2 regions of the Brevibacillus sp. B_LB10_24 genome follow, and region 2 is predicted to be linked to the other one. Evidence: riboswitches for the same ligand, from Rfam matches in the RefSeq annotation. Region 2 holds a riboswitch; the other holds the start of a gene.

Region 1 (5,102 bases), on a different contig from region 2:
TAGAGAAGCACCCCTCTGCCCTCCTCGGCGATTTGCCGCAATGCCCCCTGCAGCTGCGGTCCGCAATCGCATTTTTCGGATCCAAAAATATCTCCAGTCAAGCATTCCGAGTGCACCCGGACCAGTACAGGCTCGTCTGTATGGACGTCGCCCATGACGAATGCTACATGGGCTTGACCGTCCACGGCATTGCTGTAGGAAATCGCCTTGAACTTGCCGTAGGCCGTCGGGATGTTTGCTTCCGCCTCCCGCTTCACCAGTTTTTCCATTTTTCTGCGGTACTGAATCAGGTCGGCGATGGTGATCAGCTTCAGATTGTACTCCCGCTTCATCTCGAGCAGATCGGGTACGCGGGCCATCGTTCCGTCGCTTTTGATCACTTCGCAAATGACGCCGGCAGGATAGGCGCCGCACAAGCGGGCCAAATCGACTGCCGCTTCCGTGTGTCCGGCCCGCCGCAATACCCCGCCTTTTTTGGCGACGAGCGGAAAGATGTGTCCCGGACGGCGAAAATCCTCTGCCGCCGACTGCGGATCGATCATCGCTCGAATCGTCTCGGCCCGTTCGAATGCGGATATGCCGGTCGTCGTGCTGACGTGATCGATAGAGACGGTAAAAGCCGTCCCGTGAGCGTCCGTGTTCTGACTGACCATCGACGGCAGGGCGAGCTCCTGTGCTTTCTCTTCGGTGATGGGGACACAGACCAGTCCCTTGCCGTGGGTAATCATAAAATTGATCACCTCAGCGTTGGCTGCCGACGCGAGAGCTACCAGATCACCTTCGTTCTCCCTGTTTTCGTCATCGACGACAATGATCACCTTTCCGTTCCGCAAATCTTCCAAGGCTGCTTCTATCGTATCGAACATATTCAAAAAGCTCCCTTCGTTGTCAGATAAACCCATGTTCTTGCAGAAACCGTTCGTCGAGCCGGGGCTTCTTCTGCCGTTCCTCGCGATGAAGCAGGAAGCGCTCCATGTACTTGCCGAGCATGTCGCATTCCAGATTGCTTTTTTCCCCCGGCAATTTCGCGTGAAGTGCCGTCTTCGCCAACGTGTGCGGGATGACAGAGATGCGAAACTCTGCTTCCCCTACATCCATCACGGTGAGACTGATACCGTCAAGGGCTACCGAGCCTTTGGGCAGAATGTATTTCAACAGCTCTTCCCGTTCAGGGGCAAATGACAGGATCAGAGCGCTGCCTTCCTGTCTTCTCCCGGTCAGCACGGCCGTGCCATCGATATGTCCCGTGACAAAGTGGCCGCCAAAACGCCCGTCAGCCCTCATCGCCCGTTCCAGATTGATCGGGTCGCCCGTCTTTAATTGGGACAGATTGGTGCGGCGGACGGTCTCCGGCACGGCGTCAGCCGTAAACCCTTGTTTATGAAAAGAAGTAACAGTCAGACAAATCCCGTTGACGGCAATGCTGTCGCCAAGCTGTACGTCTTCCACAACCCTCTGGGCTAAGATCGCCAATTTGCAGGCTTCCGCTGTGGTTGAAACGGATTGTAATGTGCCAATTTCCTCAACAATGCCTGTAAACATAACTGGTCCACCTCTCTTCTCAAACCTGCTGTGAGTGGTAGACGGGATAGCCTGTAAACCGCATATCCTCTCCTACCTGCTGGTACGAAATCTGCCGAAATGTTACAGCCTGGCTGATCAGCGGCACTCCTGCCATTTTCCATGCCGGCGGCGCGGTTTCGCCCCCTACGATCTTGGGCGCAATGTATACAATCAGTTTGTCGACGAGCCGCGCTTGCAGCATGGCTCCCCCGAGAACCGCTCCTCCTTCGACCAATACCGAGCTGATGCCCCGACTTGCGAGCAGCTCCATCGCCTTTTGCAAATCGACGGGTGGAGCGTCATTCACCTCGACGACCTCCACTCCCGCTGCCTCCAGCTGCCTCCGCTTTTCCGCGGAAACCCCTGCTGTGGTCAGGACGAGCGTCGGAGCTTTCTTGTCCTGCACCACTTTGGCCCGGGGAGAGAGCCGCAGCGTCGAATCGACGACAATGCGTACAGGCTGCAATCCTTCTACTTTCATTCTCGTGGTCAATTCCGGATCGTCCTTTTCCACCGTGCCGATTCCCACCACTACGGCATCGTGCTGGTGGCGCAGACTATGAACCTCGGCCCGGGAAGCTTCTGAACTGATCCATCGGCTGTCCCCGCTGACCGTTGCTATCTTCCCGTCCAGCGTCATGGCCGCCTTCAAGGTGATAAACGGCATCTGCCGGGTGATGAACTTGTGAAACACTTCATTCATCTGTACGGCTTCCGCCTCCAAAAGGCCAACTTCTGTCTCGATGCCTGCCTCGCGCAGACGCTGAACGCCTTTTCCGGCGACAAGCGGGTTGGGATCCAGGGCGGCGATCACCACCCGCTTTACCTGTTCGCGGATGATGCGTTCCACGCAAGGAGGAGTCCTGCCATGGTGACTGCAGGGTTCCAGGGTCACGTAAAGCGTGCAGCCTTTTGCATGGCTTCCTGCCATGTTGAGGGCATGCACCTCGGCATGTGCCTCTCCCTGCCGCATATGTGCGCCTGTGCCGACGATTCTTCCGCCATTCACTGCGACAGCCCCTACCAGGGGGTTGGTTCCCGTCTGTCCTTTCATGCTCTTTGCCAGTGTCAATGCTAGCTCCATGTAGCTTGTTTCATCCATAAACCCGCTCCTTTTTGTCAAAATAAAAAGCCTTGGAATGATACTCCAAGGCCTGGAACGAGGAATTTAGGTAATAGGAAACAAAGCCCCTAAACCTGGTTTAAGGACACACCTATACCATGACTCCTTCTCCCATCCAGACTGTACTGTCGGCTCTGGATTCGCACCAGATCCTGCACCCTGCCGCTTATGCGGACGAGGGGCTCGCGGGCTTACACCTAAGTGATCACCGCCGGTCGGGAATTTCACCCTGCCCTGAAGGAATGCATACTTTGATTCAATTGACACTCTACCATTATACAAGAAGCTCCTCAAGTTTGGCAAAAATGAAGTGCTGCCTGCAGCTCGTCATGCCCTTGTCGAGGCAGCCTCCCATTTGCGCTGGCGTCCTTTTCTTAATTTCAACATGATCCGAACTGCTGCTGCGGCGGCAAAAACTACCCGGAACTGCAGCCTGCAGGTAAACCGCGTGCGAACCGCTTTCGTGTCCCAAAGCGGCTGTACGCTGATGCGGGGTACCGTATACATCGTCAGGTAATGGGAGAATACCGATACGATGATGCTCTTCACTCCGTAAGCCAACCCTGTCAGCACTCCGGTAGCAGCTGCGTCCCCCGCTCCCATAACGGTGTTCCACTCAATCTGCTTGCAGTACACCCGCCGCAGCATTTGTCTGACGATCGGCTGTAAGTCGTGGATCTGCTCCAGCCAGTAGTGGTATTGATGCGACCATTTTTGTACGGTTTCCCAGCCGATCACCTTATGGCGGTGTTTTTCATGTTCGTCTCCCACCCTTGCGACGATTTCCGGTTGAATGTCATCCATGTGAAACTTGAGAATCGGCACTTCTTTTTTCACTCGGATCAAACCAAACCAAGCCTTAACCTGCACGACGAGATGGTCGTTGTCTTCTATGCGCCGATACGTAATCTGGATGTGAAGCGGAGTAAGTATGATGAGAACCAATAGACCGATGATTCCTGCCAGCAGCCACCAACCAAACAAACGAAATCCCCGCCTTTCGTCCCTTAGTATGAGTCGAAAGAACGGGGAATATGTTCCATTTTTATATACTTCTTCCTTGGTGAGCCACGCCAGCGGACATTCCCATATCCTGTCTGACTTGTTGCGGATTCGTGCCGGCAAAACCGGGTTGGAAGACGGAATGGGCACCGTACGACAACTGCGGGATCTGCTGTTGCTGCTGCTGCTGATAGCCTCCCATCTGCTGTTGACCGTAGGCAAACCCGCCGTCACGGGCGATATCCTGCCTGATTTGCTGCGGATAAGATCCGGCAAAATTCGGGTGGAAGATCGCTTCGGCTCCGGCTGCATGCATATGGGTTGCCTGCTGCCCAAAGCCGCCCATCTGACCGTAGCCAAATCCGCCTTCGCGGCTGATGTCCTGCCTTACCGCTTGAGCATTCGTCCCGGCGAAGTTAGGCTGGTAGATCGCCTGCACACCGCTTGGATAGGCCTGATGCATCATATGCTGCTGGGGCGCATGCTGCTGGTAACCGCCCATCTGGCCGTAGCCAAATCCGCCTTCGCGGCTGATGTCCTGTCTTACCGCTTGGGCATTTGTCCCGGCGAAATTGGGTTGGAAAATGGCTTGAGCGCCGCCCGAATAGAAATGCTGCGGGGCATGCTGCTGGTAGCCGCCCATCTGGCCATAACCAAATCCGCCTTCGCGGGCAATATCCTGCCTTACTTGCTGGGTGCTGGTTCCGGCAAAATTGGGTTGAAACATCGCTTGGGCTCCGCCGGAAATGCTGCTGGTTCCTTGCGTGCTAGGATAGTGTGTGTACATGTTTTTCGCCTCCTGGCTGATATTGTCTTCGAAAAACAGCTTCTTATTCAGGTAATTTCCCCCATTCTTTCAAAAGGAAAAGCACCGGCAAAGGTGCTTTCCCCTTCATCCAGCTATTCGGTTGTCCTTATTTGCCGGCAAGTTGTTGTTCAGCGAAAGAAACCAGGCGCTTGGTGATTTCTCCCCCAACGCTTCCGTTTTGGCGGGAAGTGGTGTCAGCGCCCAATTGTACGCCGAACTCCGAAGCGATTTCGTACTTCAGTTGATCTAAAGCCTGGTTTGCTTGGGATACGAGCAGACGGTTGCTGCGTGCCATTTACATACATCTCCTTTATAAGTTATATGAAAGGTAATCTATTGATTAACGAGCCAACTGTTGTTCTGCAAAGCTTACCAAACGCTTCGTAATTTCTCCCCCGACACTTCCGTTCTGGCGGGAAGTAGTGTCAGCGCCCAACTGTACGCCAAACTCTTGAGCAATCTCATACTTCAGTTGATCCAGAGCCTGATTCGCTTGAGGTACCAAAAGGTTGTTGCTATTAGCCATCTCTCAATCACCTCCTCTGTAAGAATACTGTTTGCGAAGAGGATGCCATTTATGCGTTATAGTCAGGTTGAAATTTTTTA
Region 2 (5,102 bases):
TAGGCGAGCAGCAGTTTGGCCGTATTCTCGAAGGCATCCCAGTGTGTCCGCTCATGGGAATGGGAGGCATCTATCCCTGGTCCGATCAAGCCGTGGACGATGTCAAAACCGGCCCGCAGTGCTGCGCTGGCGTCAGAACCGTAAAACGGGTAAATGTCCACTTTGTAGTAGATGCCGTTTTCCTCCGCCAATTGGGTCAAACGCTTGCGGAAGCCGTAATGGTAAGGGCCGGATGAGTCTTTGGCGCAGATGGAGACGCAGTATTCGTCGGTAGCCTGCCCCTCCCCGATCGCTCCCATATCGACAGCCAGGTATTCCACAGTCTTCTCCGGTATGCTGGCGTTGCCGCCGTAGCCAATCTCTTCATTGTTGCTGATGAGAAAATGAGTGGTAAAGGGCAGCTCTATGCCTGCTTCGCGCAGATAGGCCAAAACGCCAAATACAATCGCTGCGCTCGCCTTGTCATCCAGATGGCGGGACTTGACAAAACCGCTGGACGTAATCGTCACCCGCGGATCGAAGGAGACGAAGTCCCCCACCTGGATGCCCAGCGCCAGCACATCCTCCCTGCTGTTCACCCGCTCATCAAGACGCACCTCCATCACTTCTTCGGTGCGCTCCATTTTGCCAGCCTCTCTGCTGTAGACGTGAACGGATGCCTTGGTCGTCAAAATCGTCCCGGTGTAGACGCGGCCATCTCCTGTCTCGATCTCGCAGTACTCCCCCTCAACGGCATTCCAGGCAAAGCCGCCAATCATCGTCATGCGCAAACGGCCGTTAGCCTTGATCTCCTTCACCATCGCTCCCAATGTGTCCACGTGAGCGGAGAGCAGACGCTGCCGCTCGTCGCACTTCCCAGGCAGGGTAGCGAGAATCGCCCCTTTATTGGTGACAGTGTAACCTATGCCCAATCGCTTCAGTTCTTGCTCTACCCATTTCATCACCTTACCCGTATTTCCTGAAGGACTGGGAATTCGGGCGAGCTTGGCAAACGTCTCGATCATGTAATCCACGGACAGGCTCATCGAATCATTCCTCCTCTGCCGACCCGGGTCTTAACCCAGATGCTCTTTGATGTACTGAAGTACTTCCTGAACGTGTTCCGCTACTTTCACCTTCGGCCAGACCTTGGCGATTTTTCCCTCTTTGTCGATCAGAAACGTGCTTCGTTCAATGCCCATGTATTCTTTTCCGTACATTTTTTTCAAAGTCCATACACCGTAATCCTCTGCCACCTTGTGTTCGGTATCGGCCAGCAGCACGAACGGCAAATCGTGTTTGGCAATGAATTTGTCATGGGATTTGAGGTCATCAGGGCTTACTCCCAATACGACGGTGTCCAATTTTTCAAATTCGGGATGGTAATCGCGGAAATCGCATGCTTCGGTGGTGCATCCAGGAGTCATGTCCTTCGGATAGAAATACAGCACGACGTTTTTCCCCCGCAGGGAATCAAGCGAGATCGTTTCGCCGTTGCTTGCCGGCAGCGAAAAAGCCGGTGCCTCTTGACCTACTGTAATCATGTATTATCCCTTCCTTCGCTAACGTTGTTGTCTTATTTTAACAAAAGTTTGTCTGTCCCGAAAGTAAACCGGATGTTTCCAACTTCTTCATTGCGCTTTACCCGGTTAAAAGGGTAAAATGAAAAATAAAAAAATGTAAACGAATTTTAAAAATAAGCACTCCTGATCAACTGTGCATAAAACGGATGGTGAATGAATAAGTGAAAGAGTTTTTATACGTGTCAGATCCTGAAGCCCTCAAGTCGCTGGCGATTCCGGAGCGTGTCAAGATCCTTGAGTTATTTGAAGATTTAGAACCGCGGACAGCCAAGCAAATTGCTACGGAGCTGGGGGAAAATGCCGCCAGGCTCCACTACCACGTCAAAGAATTACTGCGCGTCGGTCTGCTCGAACAGGTGGACACCAGGATAAAAGGATCGATTATTGAAAAGTATTACCAGCCAGTAGCGAAAGTCATACAGGTAAACCTGCGGGTCATGATCGAGGAGAACGCACAGCAGCTGGGTGATGTGATGCTCTCGCCGATCCGCACGACGGAAAAGGACCTGCTCAGAACGATCAATCGTTTCGTCGCAAGCGATGTCGACGTGCGCAAGGAGTATTCCGATACCTTTGCCTTCGACGTAGGCGAGCTATATTTGACCAAAGAAGAGCGCAACCAGATCATCGCTGAAATTGGCGGAATTTTGGACAAGTACAAGGAATTGAAGAACGGGGAAGGCAGGCGCAAATTCAAGTACCTGAACATCTTATTCCCGCTGACGGCAGCCGACCCGGCGGAAGAGAAGCTGTTTGCGGAAATGTCCCAGCTGAATAGAGCCATCAAGTAAAGCAGGTCACAAGATCAAAAGAAAGGGGAGCAGCCTGTCGCGGCTGCTCCCCTTTCTTTTATTTGGCCCGCAGGTGCGGCATGATCTTCATCAGGATCGGTGCGGCAATGAGCGCGATCACGATCCCTTTGATTACGTTAAACGGGGCAATCCCGTAGATGATCAGTGACCATAAGCTGCTCATGTGGAACATGGCAAGCAGGTCGGGTACCGACATGTTGTACAACACGGCATAAGCGGGAATCAGCAGGTAGTAGTTGACAGCCGACATGATGACGGTCATCAACAGGGTTCCCAGCGACAATCCAAGGGCAAACCCGGCCTTGCTGCTGCGCTTGCGATACACCCAGACCGCAGCCAGAATATAGCTGGATCCGGCAAGAAAGTTGGCCAGTTCCCCGATCAAGAGACCATCGGTATTTTTCAACAGAAGGTGCAGAACATTCTTGATCAACTCAATCGTCAATCCGGCCGCCGGTCCGAACACAAGTCCGCCCAACAAGCCGGGCAGCGTGCTGAGGTCCAGCTTCAGGAAGGTGGGAAACAACGGCACCTGAAACTCCAGGTACATCAAGACAAAAGCGACTGCAGACAGCAAGGATATGAAGACCAACCTCTTGGTCTGCATCATCTGCTGCGGGTAAAGATGTTGTTGCTGCATGCGACCATCTCCTCATTTTTTTCCTTCTGAGGAATGGCAACAGCATCGTTCAGACGGCCCGCCGTCGAATGCAAAAAGCCCTGAAGACAAAAATTCGTCTCCAGGGCACACACGACATCTCTTGACTGCGACTGCACGGCGAACCAAAGGTCTGCCTTTTCAGGCCAGCCCCACTGCCGCTCATGCCATTCGCACAAGCAAACAAGCACGTCAATAAACGCACTGTCGTCATCCTTCTCCCATCCAGACTGTACTGTCGGCCCTGGATTCGCACCAGATCCTGCACCCTGCCGCTTTTTTTGCGGACGAGGGGCTCGCGGGCTTACACCGAAGTGATCACCGCCGGTCGGGAATTTCACCCTGCCCCGAAGGAATGTTTAGTTATACGAAAATCATTATAAGGCTCCGCCGGGTTTTTGGCAAGGGAAGAGAGTGCTGCTGCCCTCTACGAACCTGCTCCCTGGTATTTTTTTACCCCCCAGTTCCACACCGACAAGCCGATCGCGAAGAAGACGATGCCAACAACAGGCGTCAGCATGGTGTAGGTGTACCACATTTCCTTGCGCAAAAAGTAAGCGGCCGGATAAGTTCCGACGAACGCAAAGGGCAAAATCCAGGTCAGCGTAATGCGAATCGCCTTGTTGTATACGTCGACCGGGTAACGGCCATAGTTTTGAATATTGAAGATCATCGGCGAGATGCCGGTCCGCGAATCAGAGAAGAAGCTGATCGCGGCGATGCCCGTGTACACCCCTGCATAGACGAGCGTGCTGCTGATGACCAGCAGGATAAACAGCAGGATGTCATACCAGGTGAACGACAAGTGCAGACGGATTGCGGCATAGCCCATGATCAACAGTCCGGTGATGATGCCGAAGATCCGGTCTGGCGCCATGGATTCCAGGCAGACCTGAGCCAGATTGTGCACCGGACGGGTAAGGATGCGGTCCATTTCCCCGCGGATAATGTAGCGTTCGTTAAAGTCCCAAAACCCGAAAAACATGGAGAAGAGCGCAAACGGGATCAGAAAATAACCGTAAATGAAGATGATTTCGTCCCGGCTCCAATCCTTCAGCAAAGAGACATGCTGGAAGACGACCACGATAAATACCAGATTGATTAACTCGGAGACCAGGTTCGAGAGAAAATCTCCGACAAAGTCGGCCCGATACGCCAGGCGTGTCTTGAAATACTGGCTGAGGTAATCGCTGAACAAACGGACGATCTGTTTCATCACTAACCTCCTTGCACCACGAGGTTGCGTCGTGCGCGGCGCCACAACAGGGTAATCGGCAGGTACAGGATCGCGATCCAGGCGAACTGCAGCCAGAGCACACCCGCCACATCACTCATCGCTATGGCTCCGGAAAAGATTTTGCTCGGATAGTAGTTGATTGCCTGAAACGGCAGGAAGCCCATCAAGGTCTGCGCCCAGACAGGGAAAAAACTGATCGGCAAAATCAGACCCGACAAAAGGTCGACAACCACCCGTTTAGCCCGCATCATGCCCTCGTTGCGAAACAGGAAAAAGGTCAGGATGCCGGTCAGCAGGTTGATCTGCGTATTGATGATAAAGGCCATCAGCAAGCTGAGCAAATAGACGCCCCAGTGCTGCAGTGTCGGCGGAAAGTGTATCGGCAGAATCAAGCCGGCCAGAATCATGCCCGGAACGGCAAAAAACAACATGCGAAACATCCCTTCGCCGAGGGCCTGGGCCAGTTTTACTGACAGGTAGTTGTAGGGGCGGATCAGCTCAATGGCCACTTTTCCTTCACGGACCTCCTGGGCGATTTCCTGGTCGATGTTGTTAAAGTAAAACGCCCGCGACATCCAGGCGATCGCGACATATACCGTCATCTGCTCCGCGGTCATGCCTCCGAGGCTCTGCTGATCGCCGTAGATGGCTCCCCACAAAAAGTAGTACGCCCCGATATTGATTCCGTAAATGATAATCCCGCTGTAGTAGTTCACCCGGTACGCCAACAGCGTCAAAAAGCGGATGCGAATCAGTTCTGCATACAATTTAACCATTGACCGCAACCCCGCTGTCGACCGAATAAATATTGCGGACGATGTCCTCCGTACTCG

Evidence for each region. A riboswitch is a leader RNA that binds a small molecule or an ion and turns the genes downstream of it on or off. The one in region 2 is predicted to bind FMN.
Region 1: another riboswitch for FMN. It lies ahead of ribD (bifunctional diaminohydroxyphosphoribosylaminopyrimidine deaminase/5-amino-6-(5-phosphoribosylamino)uracil reductase RibD); the one in region 2 lies ahead of ACI7RC_RS24840 (ECF transporter S component).

Annotation. Positions count from the first base shown of each region.
Region 1 covers NZ_JBJQOQ010000021.1:6,654-11,755, reverse strand. The annotation lists gene ACI7RC_RS17885 (bifunctional 3,4-dihydroxy-2-butanone-4-phosphate synthase/GTP cyclohydrolase II) at 1-866, opposite strand, end outside; gene ribE (riboflavin synthase) at 889-1,542, opposite strand; gene ribD (bifunctional diaminohydroxyphosphoribosylaminopyrimidine deaminase/5-amino-6-(5-phosphoribosylamino)uracil reductase RibD) at 1,562-2,665, opposite strand; FMN riboswitch at 2,786-2,932, opposite strand; gene ACI7RC_RS17870 (DUF2953 domain-containing protein) at 3,014-3,670, opposite strand; gene ACI7RC_RS17865 (hypothetical protein) at 3,732-4,475, opposite strand; gene ACI7RC_RS17860 (alpha/beta-type small acid-soluble spore protein) at 4,603-4,791, opposite strand; gene ACI7RC_RS17855 (alpha/beta-type small acid-soluble spore protein) at 4,837-5,022, opposite strand; gene ACI7RC_RS17850 (MGDG synthase family glycosyltransferase) at 5,100-5,102, opposite strand, start outside.
Region 2 covers NZ_JBJQOQ010000042.1:33,587-38,688, reverse strand. The annotation lists gene ACI7RC_RS24855 (M42 family metallopeptidase) at 1-1,025, opposite strand, end outside; gene bcp (thioredoxin-dependent thiol peroxidase) at 1,056-1,523, opposite strand; gene ACI7RC_RS24845 (helix-turn-helix domain-containing protein) at 1,724-2,353, shown strand; gene ACI7RC_RS24840 (ECF transporter S component) at 2,412-3,014, opposite strand; FMN riboswitch at 3,242-3,391, opposite strand; gene ACI7RC_RS24835 (ABC transporter permease) at 3,460-4,248, opposite strand; gene ACI7RC_RS24830 (ABC transporter permease) at 4,251-5,045, opposite strand; gene ACI7RC_RS24825 (ABC transporter ATP-binding protein) at 5,038-5,102, opposite strand, start outside.